DNA from 2 places in the Planococcus sp. TJ-307 genome. Region 2 is predicted to be linked to the other one. Evidence: a T-box and tRNA genes for the amino acid it is inferred to sense, from the RefSeq annotation. Region 2 holds a T-box; the other holds one or more tRNA genes.
The links. A T-box is a leader RNA that pairs with one kind of tRNA and senses whether it is charged. The one in region 2 lies ahead of proS (proline--tRNA ligase), so its partner is inferred to be a tRNA-Pro.

Region 1 (6,103 bases), 500 kb from region 2:
AAGATGAGATTTCCCATTGCGCAAGCAAGTAAGATCCCTCAAAGACGATGAGGTAGATAGGTTCGAGGTGGAAGCGTGGCGACACGTGCAGCTGACGAATACTAATCGATCGAGGACTTAACCAAACTATTGTATCGTGAACGCTTCACCAATGCTCAATGTCGGGTATCCAGTTTTGAAAGAATAAGGAATAGTTTTTTGTAAAAAAAGCTTGTAAAAACCTGTGAGATTGGTATAATCAATCTTGTCTTTCAAAACCAAATAGTCCAGTGATGATGGCAAAGAGGCCACACCCGTTCCCATCCCGAACACGGCAGTTAAGCTCTTTTGCGCCGATGGTAGTTGGGGGTCTCCCCCTGTGAGAGTAGGACGTCGCTGGGCAATACTTATCGGAGGATTAGCTCAGCTGGGAGAGCATCTGCCTTACAAGCAGAGGGTCGGCGGTTCGATCCCGTCATCCTCCACCATTTTTTCACTCTTTCGCCGGAGTAGCTCAACTGGTAGAGCAACTGACTTGTAATCAGTAGGTTGAGGGTTCAAGTCCTTTCTCCGGCACCACTCATGTAAACGAGCCATTAGCTCAGCTGGTAGAGCATCTGACTTTTAATCAGAGGGTCGAAGGTTCGAATCCTTCATGGCTCACCATTTTTTAATTGCATAATTGCCACGCGGGTGTGGCGGAACTGGCAGACGCACTAGACTTAGGATCTAGCGCCTTCGGGCGTGGGGGTTCGACTCCCTTCACCCGCACCATTTTTGCGGAAGTAGTTCAGTGGTAGAACGCCACCTTGCCAAGGTGGAGGTCGCGAGTTCGAACCTCGTCTTCCGCTCCATATTTTTTTTGCACATGATACCGACCCCTTGCCGGGGTGGCGGAACTGGCAGACGCACAGGACTTAAAATCCTGCGGTAGGTGACTACCGTACCGGTTCGATTCCGGTCCTCGGCACCATTTATGCAAAACCAAATGAATAGATTTCAAGCGCCCGTAGCTCAATTGGATAGAGTACTTGACTACGAATCAAGCGGTTAGAGGTTCGAGTCCTCTCGGGCGCGCCATATTTTTACCCTCAGCAATTCAAGTTCGGGAAGTAGCTCAGCTTGGTAGAGCACTTGGTTTGGGACCAAGGGGTCGCAGGTTCGAATCCTGTCTTCCCGACCAAACAATGGGGCCTTAGCTCAGCTGGGAGAGCGCCTGCCTTGCACGCAGGAGGTCAGCGGTTCGATCCCGCTAGGCTCCACCAACTATATTAATAAAGATCCTGGCGGCGTAGCTCAGCTGGCTAGAGCGTACGGTTCATACCCGTAAGGTCGGGGGTTCGATCCCCTCTGCCGCCACTTTTTTAGGACCTTTAGCTCAGTTGGTTAGAGCAGACGGCTCATAACCGTCCGGTCGCAGGTTCGAGTCCTGCAAGGTCCACCATTTATCTATTATCACGGAGGAATACCCAAGTTTGGCTGAAGGGATCGGTCTTGAAAACCGACAGGGGAGTCAAATCCCGCGGGGGTTCGAATCCCTCTTCCTCCTCCATTATTTTTAAAATGTGTGGACAATTTTTATTAAAGAATGTGTAAGAAGCAATTTATATCATTATCGCGGGGTGGAGCAGTTCGGTAGCTCGTTGGGCTCATAACCCAAAGGTCGCAGGTTCAAATCCTGCCCCCGCAACCAAATGGTCCCGTGGTGTAGCGGTTAACATGCCTGCCTGTCACGCAGGAGATCGCCGGTTCGATCCCGGTCGGGACCGCCATTTTTTTCAAAGTTGTGGGTCAGTAGCTCAGTCGGTAGAGCATTAGATTGAAGCTCTAAGTGTCGGCGGTTCGATTCCGTCCTGACCCACCATCTTTTGCGGGTGTAGTTTAGTGGTAAAACCTCAGCCTTCCAAGCTGATGATGAGGGTTCGATTCCCTTCACCCGCTCCATAATTTATACATATGGGCCTATAGCTCAGCTGGTTAGAGCGCACGCCTGATAAGCGTGAGGTCGATGGTTCGAGTCCATTTAGGCCCACCATTCCGAAGTAGCTCAGTGGTAGAGCACCGCACTGTTAATGCGATGGTCGTAGGTTCGAGTCCTACCTTCGGAGCCATACTGGGGAAGTACTCAAGTGGCTGAAGAGGCGCCCCTGCTAAGGGTGTAGGTCGGGCAACCGGCGCGAGGGTTCAAATCCCTCCTTCTCCGCCAGTATTAGGCCCCTTGGTCAAGCGGTTAAGACACCGCCCTTTCACGGCGGTAACACGGGTTCGAATCCCGTAGGGGTCATTATAAAAAAGCGTCATGCATTTAATTGCATGACGCTTTTTTTCGTTTTAGTGGAAATATAGCTGTGAAGCATCATCCCAAGCATCACGAGCAATATGCCAAATAACGATAAACCGGATGGAAAAGCAATGGATAGAAACAGAACTTCACCTACTAAAGCAAATAAAACTTCCATCGATTGAGTGGCTTCAACGGCGCCTAGCTTTTGCATGTTTCCCCTAACCAGATCTGTAGCTTTAAAGAAAAGAACGGTAGCAATAACGCCTGAGCTGATTGCGACGATCAAAGTTTGAAAGCTTTGCGACGCTGTTGGTCCGCCTACTGTAATGGCGCCATAAAGCGATAGCAAGAGCCAAAAAGGCAAGCTGGCTAAAGACATTCCTAAAACTCGCTGATAAGCATCCAGCCTGCCTTCACATATATCCATCATTTTTCTATTGCCGAGCGGATATGCAAAAGCAGCGATCACTACTGGAATAAAACCAAGCCACAATGTTGTGGAAGATACGGCTGCCAGGTGCTCTAGCTGCATCAAACAAACTCCTGCCACTATAATAAACGAGATTAACAAGCCTTTTAGAGGGATTTTTCCTCGTATTTGAATTGTCTCTTTATTGCTATGTACCGTAATTAGAAATAGCGGGGCCAAAAGTGTACCTGCGATAATAGTAATTTGCCATGTGCCTGCAATAAGCCAACCTGGAGAGTAAGCAGCAGCAAAACACAGGGGAGCGTAAAATAAACCGAATCCGACAAAGCTCCATAACAACCAAGCTCCTTTGTTTCTGTTCATTTCCTGCAGTAACGGCTTCAGGTTTCTTCGGAAGAGGACAATCACCAGCAAAAAGGGAATCATGAAGATAAAGCGAAGAGAGGCGCTCCAAATCCAACTCCCGCCACTGGCTTCCATTGTAGCGTTTAGTACAAAAGTAAAGGCAAAGAAAAAAGCAGCGATAATGCCAATTATAATGGGTTTCATCCGACAGCCTCCTAAAACAAACACTTTTTAATGATTTATCTACTATACCGCATGCTTAAATTTCATCATAGTGTTATTCAAACTAAAAAGGGATCCCTGTGGAATCCCTTTTACACATTATTATAGAAGGTAATCAATCAATAATCCGATGCCGAGCAAGAATGCGACAAAGGTATTCGTTTTGCCTGTATCTTTCATGGCTGGCATCACTTTGAGCGGTTCAGTGAAGCGTTTGAAGATCTGAACGACTTTAATCGGTTTTAAGACACTGAGAAAGACCAGCAAGGCCCAGGGTGTCAACATTCCTGTAACGACAAGAATGACAATCCAAGCGTACGCCAAGATAAAGAACCACATAAGAATGTTGACCGCAGCAGGCCGTCTAACCAAAATGGCCAATGTTTTGCGGCCGCTTTCCTCATCTCCGACAATGTCACGGATATTATTGGACAACATAATTGCAGCTACTAATAAGGTACTTGGAACAGCAAGCAAGGAAGCTTCCCATGTCACCATTCCGGTTTGAATGTAGAATGCAATGATGACGATCAAATAACCCATAACCACTCCGGAAAATAGTTCACCGAAAGGCGTGTAAGCAATCGGGTAGGGTCCGCCTGTGTAAAAATAGCCGATCATCATCGCAATTGCCCCAACAACTAAAAGCCACCAGCTGGTTTGTGAGCAAATGTAGATTCCGATAACCGCGGCGATCCCGTAAAATGCTAGAGCTAAAGCCAAAACAGTTTTAGGTTTGACGCCGTTTCGAACAATTGCGCCGCCGATGCCGACAGAGTTTTCATTGTCCAGGCCTCTGGCGAAATCATAGTATTCGTTGAACATATTGGTGGCTGCCTGAATCAACAAACTTGCGACAAGCATCGCCAGGAATAAAATCCAATCAATAGGGGAATGGTTTAAAGCAATCATTGTTCCCAAGAAAACGGGAGCGAAGGATGCGGTTAATGTATGAGGGCGGGTCAACTGCCACCAAACGCGCCATCCGCTGTCCGCTTGTAGTGAATGTGTCATTTCTATCTCTCCTTTAATTCTTTCCACTGTTTATTGTACTTCAAAATAGAAGGGAATACAGCAAATGATGTGCTGATTTTAGCAGAAAAGAGTATGATAGAGGATAGAGATTAAAAAGTAAAACAGTTAGTGGAATAAACGAGACGCTTGTCTTAAAACGGAGGTATTCAGGTGAATTCAGAATCGTCTTCATCGATCCAACAGCCTGCGGAAAGCCAATACGAAGGCTACCGCTTTTATACGGAAACAATTGAAGTTACCCGGATGTCTGCATTGGCATTTTTTGAAGCCGGGGGAGATGAACATACGGGAAAACGCATGTATTGGCAAAATCGGGAAAAGACATTCACCTTGGTTGGAATTGGCCATGCGCATGTTCTTTCTACAGGTGAATCAACAGGACGATTTGAGAAAATCAAAGAAGACTGGGAGAGCTTGTGCCGCCAAATTGTCAATGAAGAAAATTCGGTTCAACCCGTGCTTTTTGGAGGCTTTTCATTCGATCCTTTGAACAACAAGCCGAGTGAATGGACAAGGTTCCCGCAGGCTTTTTTTGCAGTGCCGACTTTTCAGTTGATTTTAAAAGGTGAGCAGGCTTTTGTCAGCATTCATCTCATCACGGATCAGCAAGAAAGCTTTGCAGAGTTTGAAGCGATGCGCAAAGAGCGCGACAAATTAATTCACGCGGCTCAAGTATCAGAAGTGGATAAATACGATAAGCCCCGGGCGATTGGCCGAACAGAAATGAGAAAAGAAGAATACATGGCTTCGGTTCAAAAAGTAACCGATATTATAAAGGCTGAAGAAGTGGAAAAAGTAGTGATTGCAAGAACGCTAAAGCTGGAATACGACCATAAGCTTTCTCCGGCTTCAGCACTCTATCAAGTTTCCAATGAACAGCCTGAAAGCTTCCTGTTTGGCTTGGAGGCAGAAGAACAGTTTTTCTTTGGAGCGACTCCAGAGCGGTTGGTGAAAGTGGAAGACCGAAAAGCACTCTCAACGTGTTTAGCGGGTTCTACACCTCGAGGGAAAACCATGGAAAAAGACATCGAACTGGGCGAAGCTTTGCTGCAAGACCCGAAAAATCGGGCAGAGCATCAATACGTGGTGAAGATGATCGGCGAAGTATTTGAAGCAAACTGCAGCCGGACAGTTGTCCCTAAATTGCCGAAGCTGTTAAAAATTAGAGATATCCAGCATTTGTATACACCAGTGGAAGGTGTATTAAATCCAGGTGCTACTTTGTTTGATTTGGTAGAGGTTCTTCACCCAACTCCGGCGCTTGGCGGGGAACCGAAATTAGAAGCTTTGGAGATGATCCGTAAATACGAGGCGATGAATCGCGGCTATTACGCAGCTCCTATCGGCTGGATCGATGCCAAAGGAGACGGCGAATTCGCCGTCGCGATCCGTTCAGCTTTATTGGATGGCGAAAAAGCTTATTTATATGCGGGCGGCGGAATTGTAGCAGATTCCACACCGCAATCAGAGTATGACGAGACATGGGTTAAATTCAGGCCGATGCTTCGGGCATTGGGAGGTCAATGGAGTGACGAATCGTAAAGCATTAACCGAATACGTATCTGCATTTACCCATTCGCTGGTCGAACTGGGGGTGTCGGATGTTGTCATCAGTCCAGGATCCCGGTCCACACCGCTTGCCTATGCTTGCATGAAGCAGGAAGGCCTAACGGTTTACCGGCAGATTGACGAACGTTCAGCCGCCTATTTTGCACTCGGCATGGCAAAAGCTTCCGGCAGACCAGTTATGCTGTTGTGTACATCGGGTACTGCAGCCGCCAATTATTTTCCTGCAATCGTTGAAGCCT
Region 2 (6,103 bases):
AACTTTTTCCTGGCCTTTTATCGTAATGCCCCATCTAATTCCAGTATCTTTATCGAAAATTGATTTATACCAAGAAATTTCATCGATTGCATCTTGCCGTGATTTGAAGGCTTCAATTCCCATATGCTTGGTTACTTTTTCATTGGACAAGTACTCAAGTACATTTGCTGCATCTTCTTCAGTAACTTGCCTTAATATCAATCTCTCGGATTTAAGTGTGGGAAACTTATTTGTTTGGTCCATCGGTTCCTCCTTGACTAGTAGTAACTTACTCAACCACCAGTCGAATCCATTCTGTTTCTTCAAGAAAATCTTTTCTTGTGAATTTTTGCTTTAACATCTTTTGGCGGTATGAAGTAATGGTCCCATCATGTGTAACGACATAAACTTTGTGGCATTTGAAACTTTGGCAAAACCCAATAAACTCTTCAGCTAAGTTAGCAAACTCATCTTCAGATAGCGTATTAATGCCTTCTGACCATAAGGACAAAGACAGATTTGGTGCAAGAGAGAAATTAGGAAAGTCACTTTGAAGCCGCTTTAAATCAAGCAATATATCGCATGGTAATGTAACTGCATTTAACCGCGTTGGAAATATGCGTGGTGCTGCCAAAGGATGGATAATTTTTTGGCACGCTATATCTGCACTCCAAATCGTTGCCGTTTGAAGGGTTCTTAAAGTTGGACTGACAATTAATACATCTTCAGCAGTTAACGAAAGTGTAGAACGCAGTTTTTCAGCTTGGCTGAATCCTTTAGCTGTCAATGAAGGATTGGCCAGTTGAAGGCTGTCTGGCAAATTCACAGTGTGTTCACCTTGCCCATGGCGAATAAAAATCAATTCCAACTTTACATCCCCAGTCTATGAGTTTAATTCATCCAATACTTCTTGCAGGGTGGATTGGCCAGAAATTGTCGGCTCTCTTCGTAATGCGGCTTTCAGCGCTTTTTTGATGTTTTTTTCATTTTCTGGGTCAGCTAAGGTCACGACCGTGTTCGCAACAGCGCATCTGACTGCATAAGAAGGATCGCTCAATAAGTTCAAGAGTGATTGCAAATGAATTTGGGAACCCAGCAAGTACAAACCGGTATAAATCCCCACCTTGGTTAAACTGCTCTTTTCCTGTTGAAGATGCTTTTGTAGTACTGGAATGGCAGTTGCGGCTCCAATTTTGCCAAGTCCTTCTGCTGCATCTCTCCGGACAATTTCTTCCTCATCACGTAAGGATTCAATAAGATATTTTTCTGCTCGGGCGTCCTTCAGTTCACCTAACCCTTCTACCGCTGACATGCGGACCAGCTCGTCTGAGTCTTTCAATCGCCTAATGTGGGCAATAAAAACTTCTTCTCCCGTGTACCCCCATAATGCTTCAAGAGCCAAATAGCGAATTTCTTCGTCCGGATCTTCTGTTAGTGGCAAAAGTGTGGATTTAATCATCGGATGGACAGGAAGTCCTCCCAAACCTTCTATAGCCATGATTCGTACTTCTCGATCCTCCTCTTTTGCATATTCTGCTATTCTTTGAAAGACATCTGGTCCACCTCGAGCCAGCAACTGTTCAATTGCCATCCTTTTCTGTTCAACTCTCATGATTGTAGTGTTCAACTCCTCTTTTAAGCTGCTGTAAAGAACACCATAAACAGGCTGAACAATGCAATAAAGCATAACGTAATAAAAACCATCTTTTTCCACCGTTCGCTTTTAAAATAAAGATTCCACAACAGAAAATAAAGCACGCTGCTGATTAGAAGAAACACCAGGAATCCACCGACATCTTTAATTTCATGTGCATAAATAGACAGAAGTAATCCCGAAAACAGAAACGCACCATATAAATTCATAACGCTTCTTATGCCAATTTGTTTAATTGAATTAGTTTTTGCGTCCGAATTGGATTGCATTTCTCACCTCTTCATCGACCTTTGATGGTTATTTATACGAAAAGCGGAAGAGGATAGTTTCATTTTTTGCAAATTGCCCCAGGTATTTTGCTTCGGAGTATCACTTTCGTCCTTATCCAAATAAAAAAGAAGAAACTTCATTAAGAAGCTCTTCCTCTTTGCTAACTAAAGCATATAGCTCTAGTATGCTTTTGCCCAATAAACCAATTCTTTCGCAGCTCTTCCGCAATACACACAAGTATCAGAAACGCCTTTTTCCTCAAAGGGAATACAGCGTGAAGTCGCCTGCGTCTGTTCTTTTATTTGATCTTCACATGCTTGGTCGCCGCACCACATCGCCTTGATAAATCCTCCGACATGGTACAAATTCGTTTTAAACTCCTCCATATTCACAGCAACGGTTGTTTTGGCTAAGCGATGTTCCAATGCTTTGTCGTACAACGAGCTCTGGATCTCCTGAAGCAGCCGGTCGATTGTTGTTTCGATATCTTTGTTTTTTACATCAATTTTCTCTCCTGTATCTCTTCGGACCAACACCACTTTCTCATTTTCAATATCTTTTGGACCGATTTCCAAACGAATTGGAATTCCCTTCATTTCGGACTCGCTGAATTTCCACCCTGGCTTTTTATCGCTCGCGTCTATCTTGACCCGCAATGAAGTTTGAAGCGATTGGTGAATGGCATAGGCGGCATCCAGCACGCCTTCCTTATGCTGCGCGATTGGAACAACGAGTACTTGAGTTGGCGCTATAGCAGGCGGCAACACCAATCCTTTGTTGTCGCCATGGACCATAATCATCGCGCCAATAATCCTCGTCGTGAATCCCCATGAAGTTTGGTGAACCGGCTCTAACTTCCCTTCCCTGTTTAAAAACTCGATTCCAAATGTCTCCGCAAATCCGGTACCGAAACTATGTGAAGTACCGGATTGAAGCGCTTTTCCGTCGTGCATCAAACTTTCAATCGTGTAAGTAGACTTTGCTCCCGCAAATTTCTCTTTGTCCGTTTTCCGCCCTTTGACTACTGGAATTGCCAGCACCCGCTCACAAATATCGGCATAAACATCGAGCATCCTAAGAGTTTCTTCCTTAGCTTCTTCTTCTGTTTCATGGCACGTATGCCCTTCTTGCCACAGAAATTCGAGCGTCCGCAAAAACGGCCTGGTCGTTTTCTCCCAACGGACAACGTTAGACCACTGGTTATACAACTTTGGCAAATCGCGATAGGAATGAATGATGTTTTTATAATGTTCTGCAAACAAAACTTCTGAAGTCGGTCGGATGCACAAGCGTTCTGCCAGCTGCTCATCTCCCCCGTGCGTGACCCAGGCCACTTCAGGCGCAAATCCATCTATGTGATCCTTTTCCTTTTGAAGCAGGCTTTCCGGTATAAGCAATGGCATGTAGACATTTTCATGGCCCGTGTTTTTGATTTCCTGGTCAAGCGAAGCTTTGATGTTTTCCCAGATGGCGTATCCGTAAGGGCGGATGATCATAGAGCCCCGTACGCTCGAGTAGTCAATCAGTTCTGCTTTGGTGACAACATCTGTGTACCATTTCGCAAAGTCTTGATCCATGTTGGTAATTTGTTCAACTAATTGTTTGGCCATGTCCATTCTCCTTTTAATAAATATTTTGGAACACAAAAAAGCCCCACTTTAAACTAAGGGACCTCTGAAGGCGGTACCACCCTTATTTAAAGCAAAGCTTTACTCTCGAAATGGCTAACGGCATCAACCGCTGCATTTTTCAATACAGAATATGAAAGGCAGGTTCGACAAATGTACATTGGATATCTCGCAGCTTGCAATATCCTCTCTGAAAAAGTACAGCTTGTTTACTAGTCCTTAAACGTGCGAATGGAATGCTATTTGTATTTTATACAGATTAATTGAAATAGTGAAACAAGTCAACACCAATTAGATGATCCTCTGTCAAAACTAGTTGTATCTTACTCTTCCCAAGTTTTTGAGTAGTGAAGCATTTCTTCTTGGCTCATGCCCATGTGTTCATAAAGCTTCTGGGCTTGGACATTATCTGTTGCTGTTTCAAGCGCGACAAAGCGGGCATGATTTTCTTCGCAGTAAGCAAAGCTTTTCTCCATTAACCGCTTTCCTGCGCCTTGCTGGCGAAATCGTGGATCAACATATAAATCGTTGAGGATATAAGCTCTCTTCAAGGAAACAGAAGAAAATACTGGATACAACTGAACAAAGCCAGCTGCTTCGCCTTCCACCAATGCAATAAAAACAATCGACTCTTCTTTTGAAATGCGTTCTTCCAAAAACTGTTGTGCTGCTTGTTTATCTTCTTGCTGACCGTAAAATTGCCGATATCCATCAAATAAAGGAACAACCCGCTCCACCATGTCCAGTGTGACTCTTTCTATCTGCATGCTATTGCCTCTTTTCTTTTATTAGTACTTCTGTAATATATAGTAAAATAAAGTAACGTGTTTAGAAAGAGCAAAATTTGGATTCAACGGTTTCTTTATTCCCAACCAAAATACCCCCAATGGACTTGTTGAGTCCATTGGGGGTATTGATCAACTAAAATTAAGCAGTCGTTAATGCATTTACTGCCAAAATAGCATCTGCTATTTGTTCAGGTGTAAGTTCTGGATTCATGTTGTGCGTGGTTTCGCCTTCCACCGTTGCCAATTTGCCGATTTCCAACAAATCTTCGTAAGCAACATCGTCCAAATGAAGATCTTTTAAGGTGGTTGGCAATTCAATTGCTTTAAAGAAGTCAGCATAACGCATAATCTCTTTTTCAGAATAGCCTTCAAGGACCAACTGCGTCAATACTCCGTACGACACTTTCTGGCCATGGGTCAATTTGTGAATATCCCCTTTTAAGGCAGTAAATCCGTTGTGAATCGCATGAGCGGCAGCGAGTCCTCCATTTTCAAAGCCTAATCCTGACAATAAAGTATTTGCTTCAATAATTGCTTCCACTTGTGGTGTGACAATTTTTTGTTTGGCTGCTTTGTATGCCGCAATCCCTTGATCAAACAAGATTTCTTCTGCTTTTTCCGCAATCGCAATGGCTGCAAGCGTTGCTTTCCCGCCAGCCATAGTATTGGAATTGCGTTTTTGTGAAGCTCTCACTTCAACCAATGTCGCCATCGCATCACCCATACCGGAAGCAAGCAAGAAGATGGGTGCGCCTACCACTACTTTGGAATCAATTAACACCAATTCCGGGTTTTTGTTATAGAATTTATAGCCCTCAAATACGCCTTCATCCGAATAGATAACAGAAAGTGCACTTGTTGGTGCGTCTGTAGACGCAGTAGTCGGCGCTACAACTACAGGGATTCCTAATGCATCACCCACAGCTTTTGCCGTATCAATGGTTTTGCCTCCGCCTAAGCCAATGACTACGTCTGCTTTTTTATTCTTGCCGACTTCAGTCAGACGAGTAATCTCTGTATTGGATGCTTCGCCTGTAAACTCTTCGTAGATGTAAGACGTATTTGCTGCTTCAAAACTTTCTTTTACCGTAGTTCCGGTAATTTCCCAAACAATGCTATCCGATAACACGAGTGGAGCTTTCCCGATTTTTGCTACCTCTTCGCCAATTTCGCTAAGAACCCCAGCACCTTGGATATATTTTTTAGGTGAAATAAATACTTTCTTTTGCATAATGTATTGCTCCTTTCAAATCTTGTTATTATAGTCCATTCAACTAATCGCTCTAAATACTATCGTTCCCTGGAATTTAACTGGGCAAACAAAGTATGTTTTCAAAATGGCAGTAAAATGAAACTTTATAAGAAATGAAACGATATGATTACTATAGTTTTTTAAGAAGGAGGATTTGTCACTATGGCAATTGAAATGCTGGTTCCACTTGGTGTAATGATTTTGTTTCTTATTTTGAGCTTTATTTTATTACGGGGAAAAGGCGCATTTTTGATTGCAGGATATAACACGATGCCGGCTGAAGAAAAGGCCAAATATGATGAGGTAGCTTTATGCAAAGCGACAGGAAAAATGATGCTTTGCATTACGTTTTCAATGGCCTTTATTTTCTTAGGCGGATATCTCCAAACAAATTGGTTATTAACCATCGGGATTGGTTTGATGATCGCTACCATCGTCATTGCATTGGTTTATATGAATACGGGAAATCGATATAAAAAGAACGGTGGTTCCTAAATTTAAATTAAAAAATGAGGGCATTCGATGATTCGAT

Region 1: it encodes a tRNA-Pro, which carries the amino acid that the T-box ahead of proS (proline--tRNA ligase) is inferred to sense. The anticodon was not compared.

Annotation. Positions count from the first base shown of each region.
Region 1 is NZ_JBZDOJ010000002.1:1,040,087-1,046,189, reverse strand. It holds partial or broken rRNA gene AC4EHK_RS11675 (23S ribosomal RNA) at 1-125, shown strand; rRNA gene rrf (5S ribosomal RNA) at 266-381, shown strand; tRNA gene AC4EHK_RS11665 (tRNA-Val) at 392-467, shown strand; tRNA gene AC4EHK_RS11660 (tRNA-Thr) at 483-558, shown strand; tRNA gene AC4EHK_RS11655 (tRNA-Lys) at 570-645, shown strand; tRNA gene AC4EHK_RS11650 (tRNA-Leu) at 669-753, shown strand; tRNA gene AC4EHK_RS11645 (tRNA-Gly) at 759-833, shown strand; tRNA gene AC4EHK_RS11640 (tRNA-Leu) at 864-952, shown strand; tRNA gene AC4EHK_RS11635 (tRNA-Arg) at 983-1,059, shown strand; tRNA gene AC4EHK_RS11630 (tRNA-Pro) at 1,086-1,162, shown strand; tRNA gene AC4EHK_RS11625 (tRNA-Ala) at 1,169-1,244, shown strand; tRNA gene AC4EHK_RS11620 (tRNA-Met) at 1,265-1,338, shown strand; tRNA gene AC4EHK_RS11615 (tRNA-Ile) at 1,347-1,423, shown strand; tRNA gene AC4EHK_RS11610 (tRNA-Ser) at 1,439-1,531, shown strand; tRNA gene AC4EHK_RS11605 (tRNA-Met) at 1,596-1,672, shown strand; tRNA gene AC4EHK_RS11600 (tRNA-Asp) at 1,676-1,751, shown strand; tRNA gene AC4EHK_RS11595 (tRNA-Phe) at 1,768-1,843, shown strand; tRNA gene AC4EHK_RS11590 (tRNA-Gly) at 1,850-1,923, shown strand; tRNA gene AC4EHK_RS11585 (tRNA-Ile) at 1,938-2,014, shown strand; tRNA gene AC4EHK_RS11580 (tRNA-Asn) at 2,016-2,090, shown strand; tRNA gene AC4EHK_RS11575 (tRNA-Ser) at 2,095-2,185, shown strand; tRNA gene AC4EHK_RS11570 (tRNA-Glu) at 2,192-2,263, shown strand; gene AC4EHK_RS11565 (DMT family transporter) at 2,277-3,242, opposite strand; gene AC4EHK_RS11560 (1,4-dihydroxy-2-naphthoate polyprenyltransferase) at 3,363-4,274, opposite strand; gene AC4EHK_RS11555 (isochorismate synthase) at 4,446-5,837, shown strand; gene menD (2-succinyl-5-enolpyruvyl-6-hydroxy-3-cyclohexene-1-carboxylic-acid synthase) at 5,824-6,103, shown strand, end outside.
Region 2 is NZ_JBZDOJ010000002.1:538,572-544,674, forward strand. It holds gene AC4EHK_RS09025 (GNAT family N-acetyltransferase) at 1-243, opposite strand, end outside; gene AC4EHK_RS09030 (histidine phosphatase family protein) at 269-847, opposite strand; gene AC4EHK_RS09035 (HEAT repeat domain-containing protein) at 863-1,591, opposite strand; gene AC4EHK_RS09040 (hypothetical protein) at 1,615-1,902, opposite strand; gene proS (proline--tRNA ligase) at 2,083-3,513, opposite strand; T-box leader at 3,567-3,760, opposite strand; gene AC4EHK_RS09050 (GNAT family N-acetyltransferase) at 3,855-4,298, opposite strand; gene AC4EHK_RS09055 (glycerol dehydrogenase) at 4,459-5,550, opposite strand; gene AC4EHK_RS09060 (DUF3784 domain-containing protein) at 5,734-6,066, shown strand.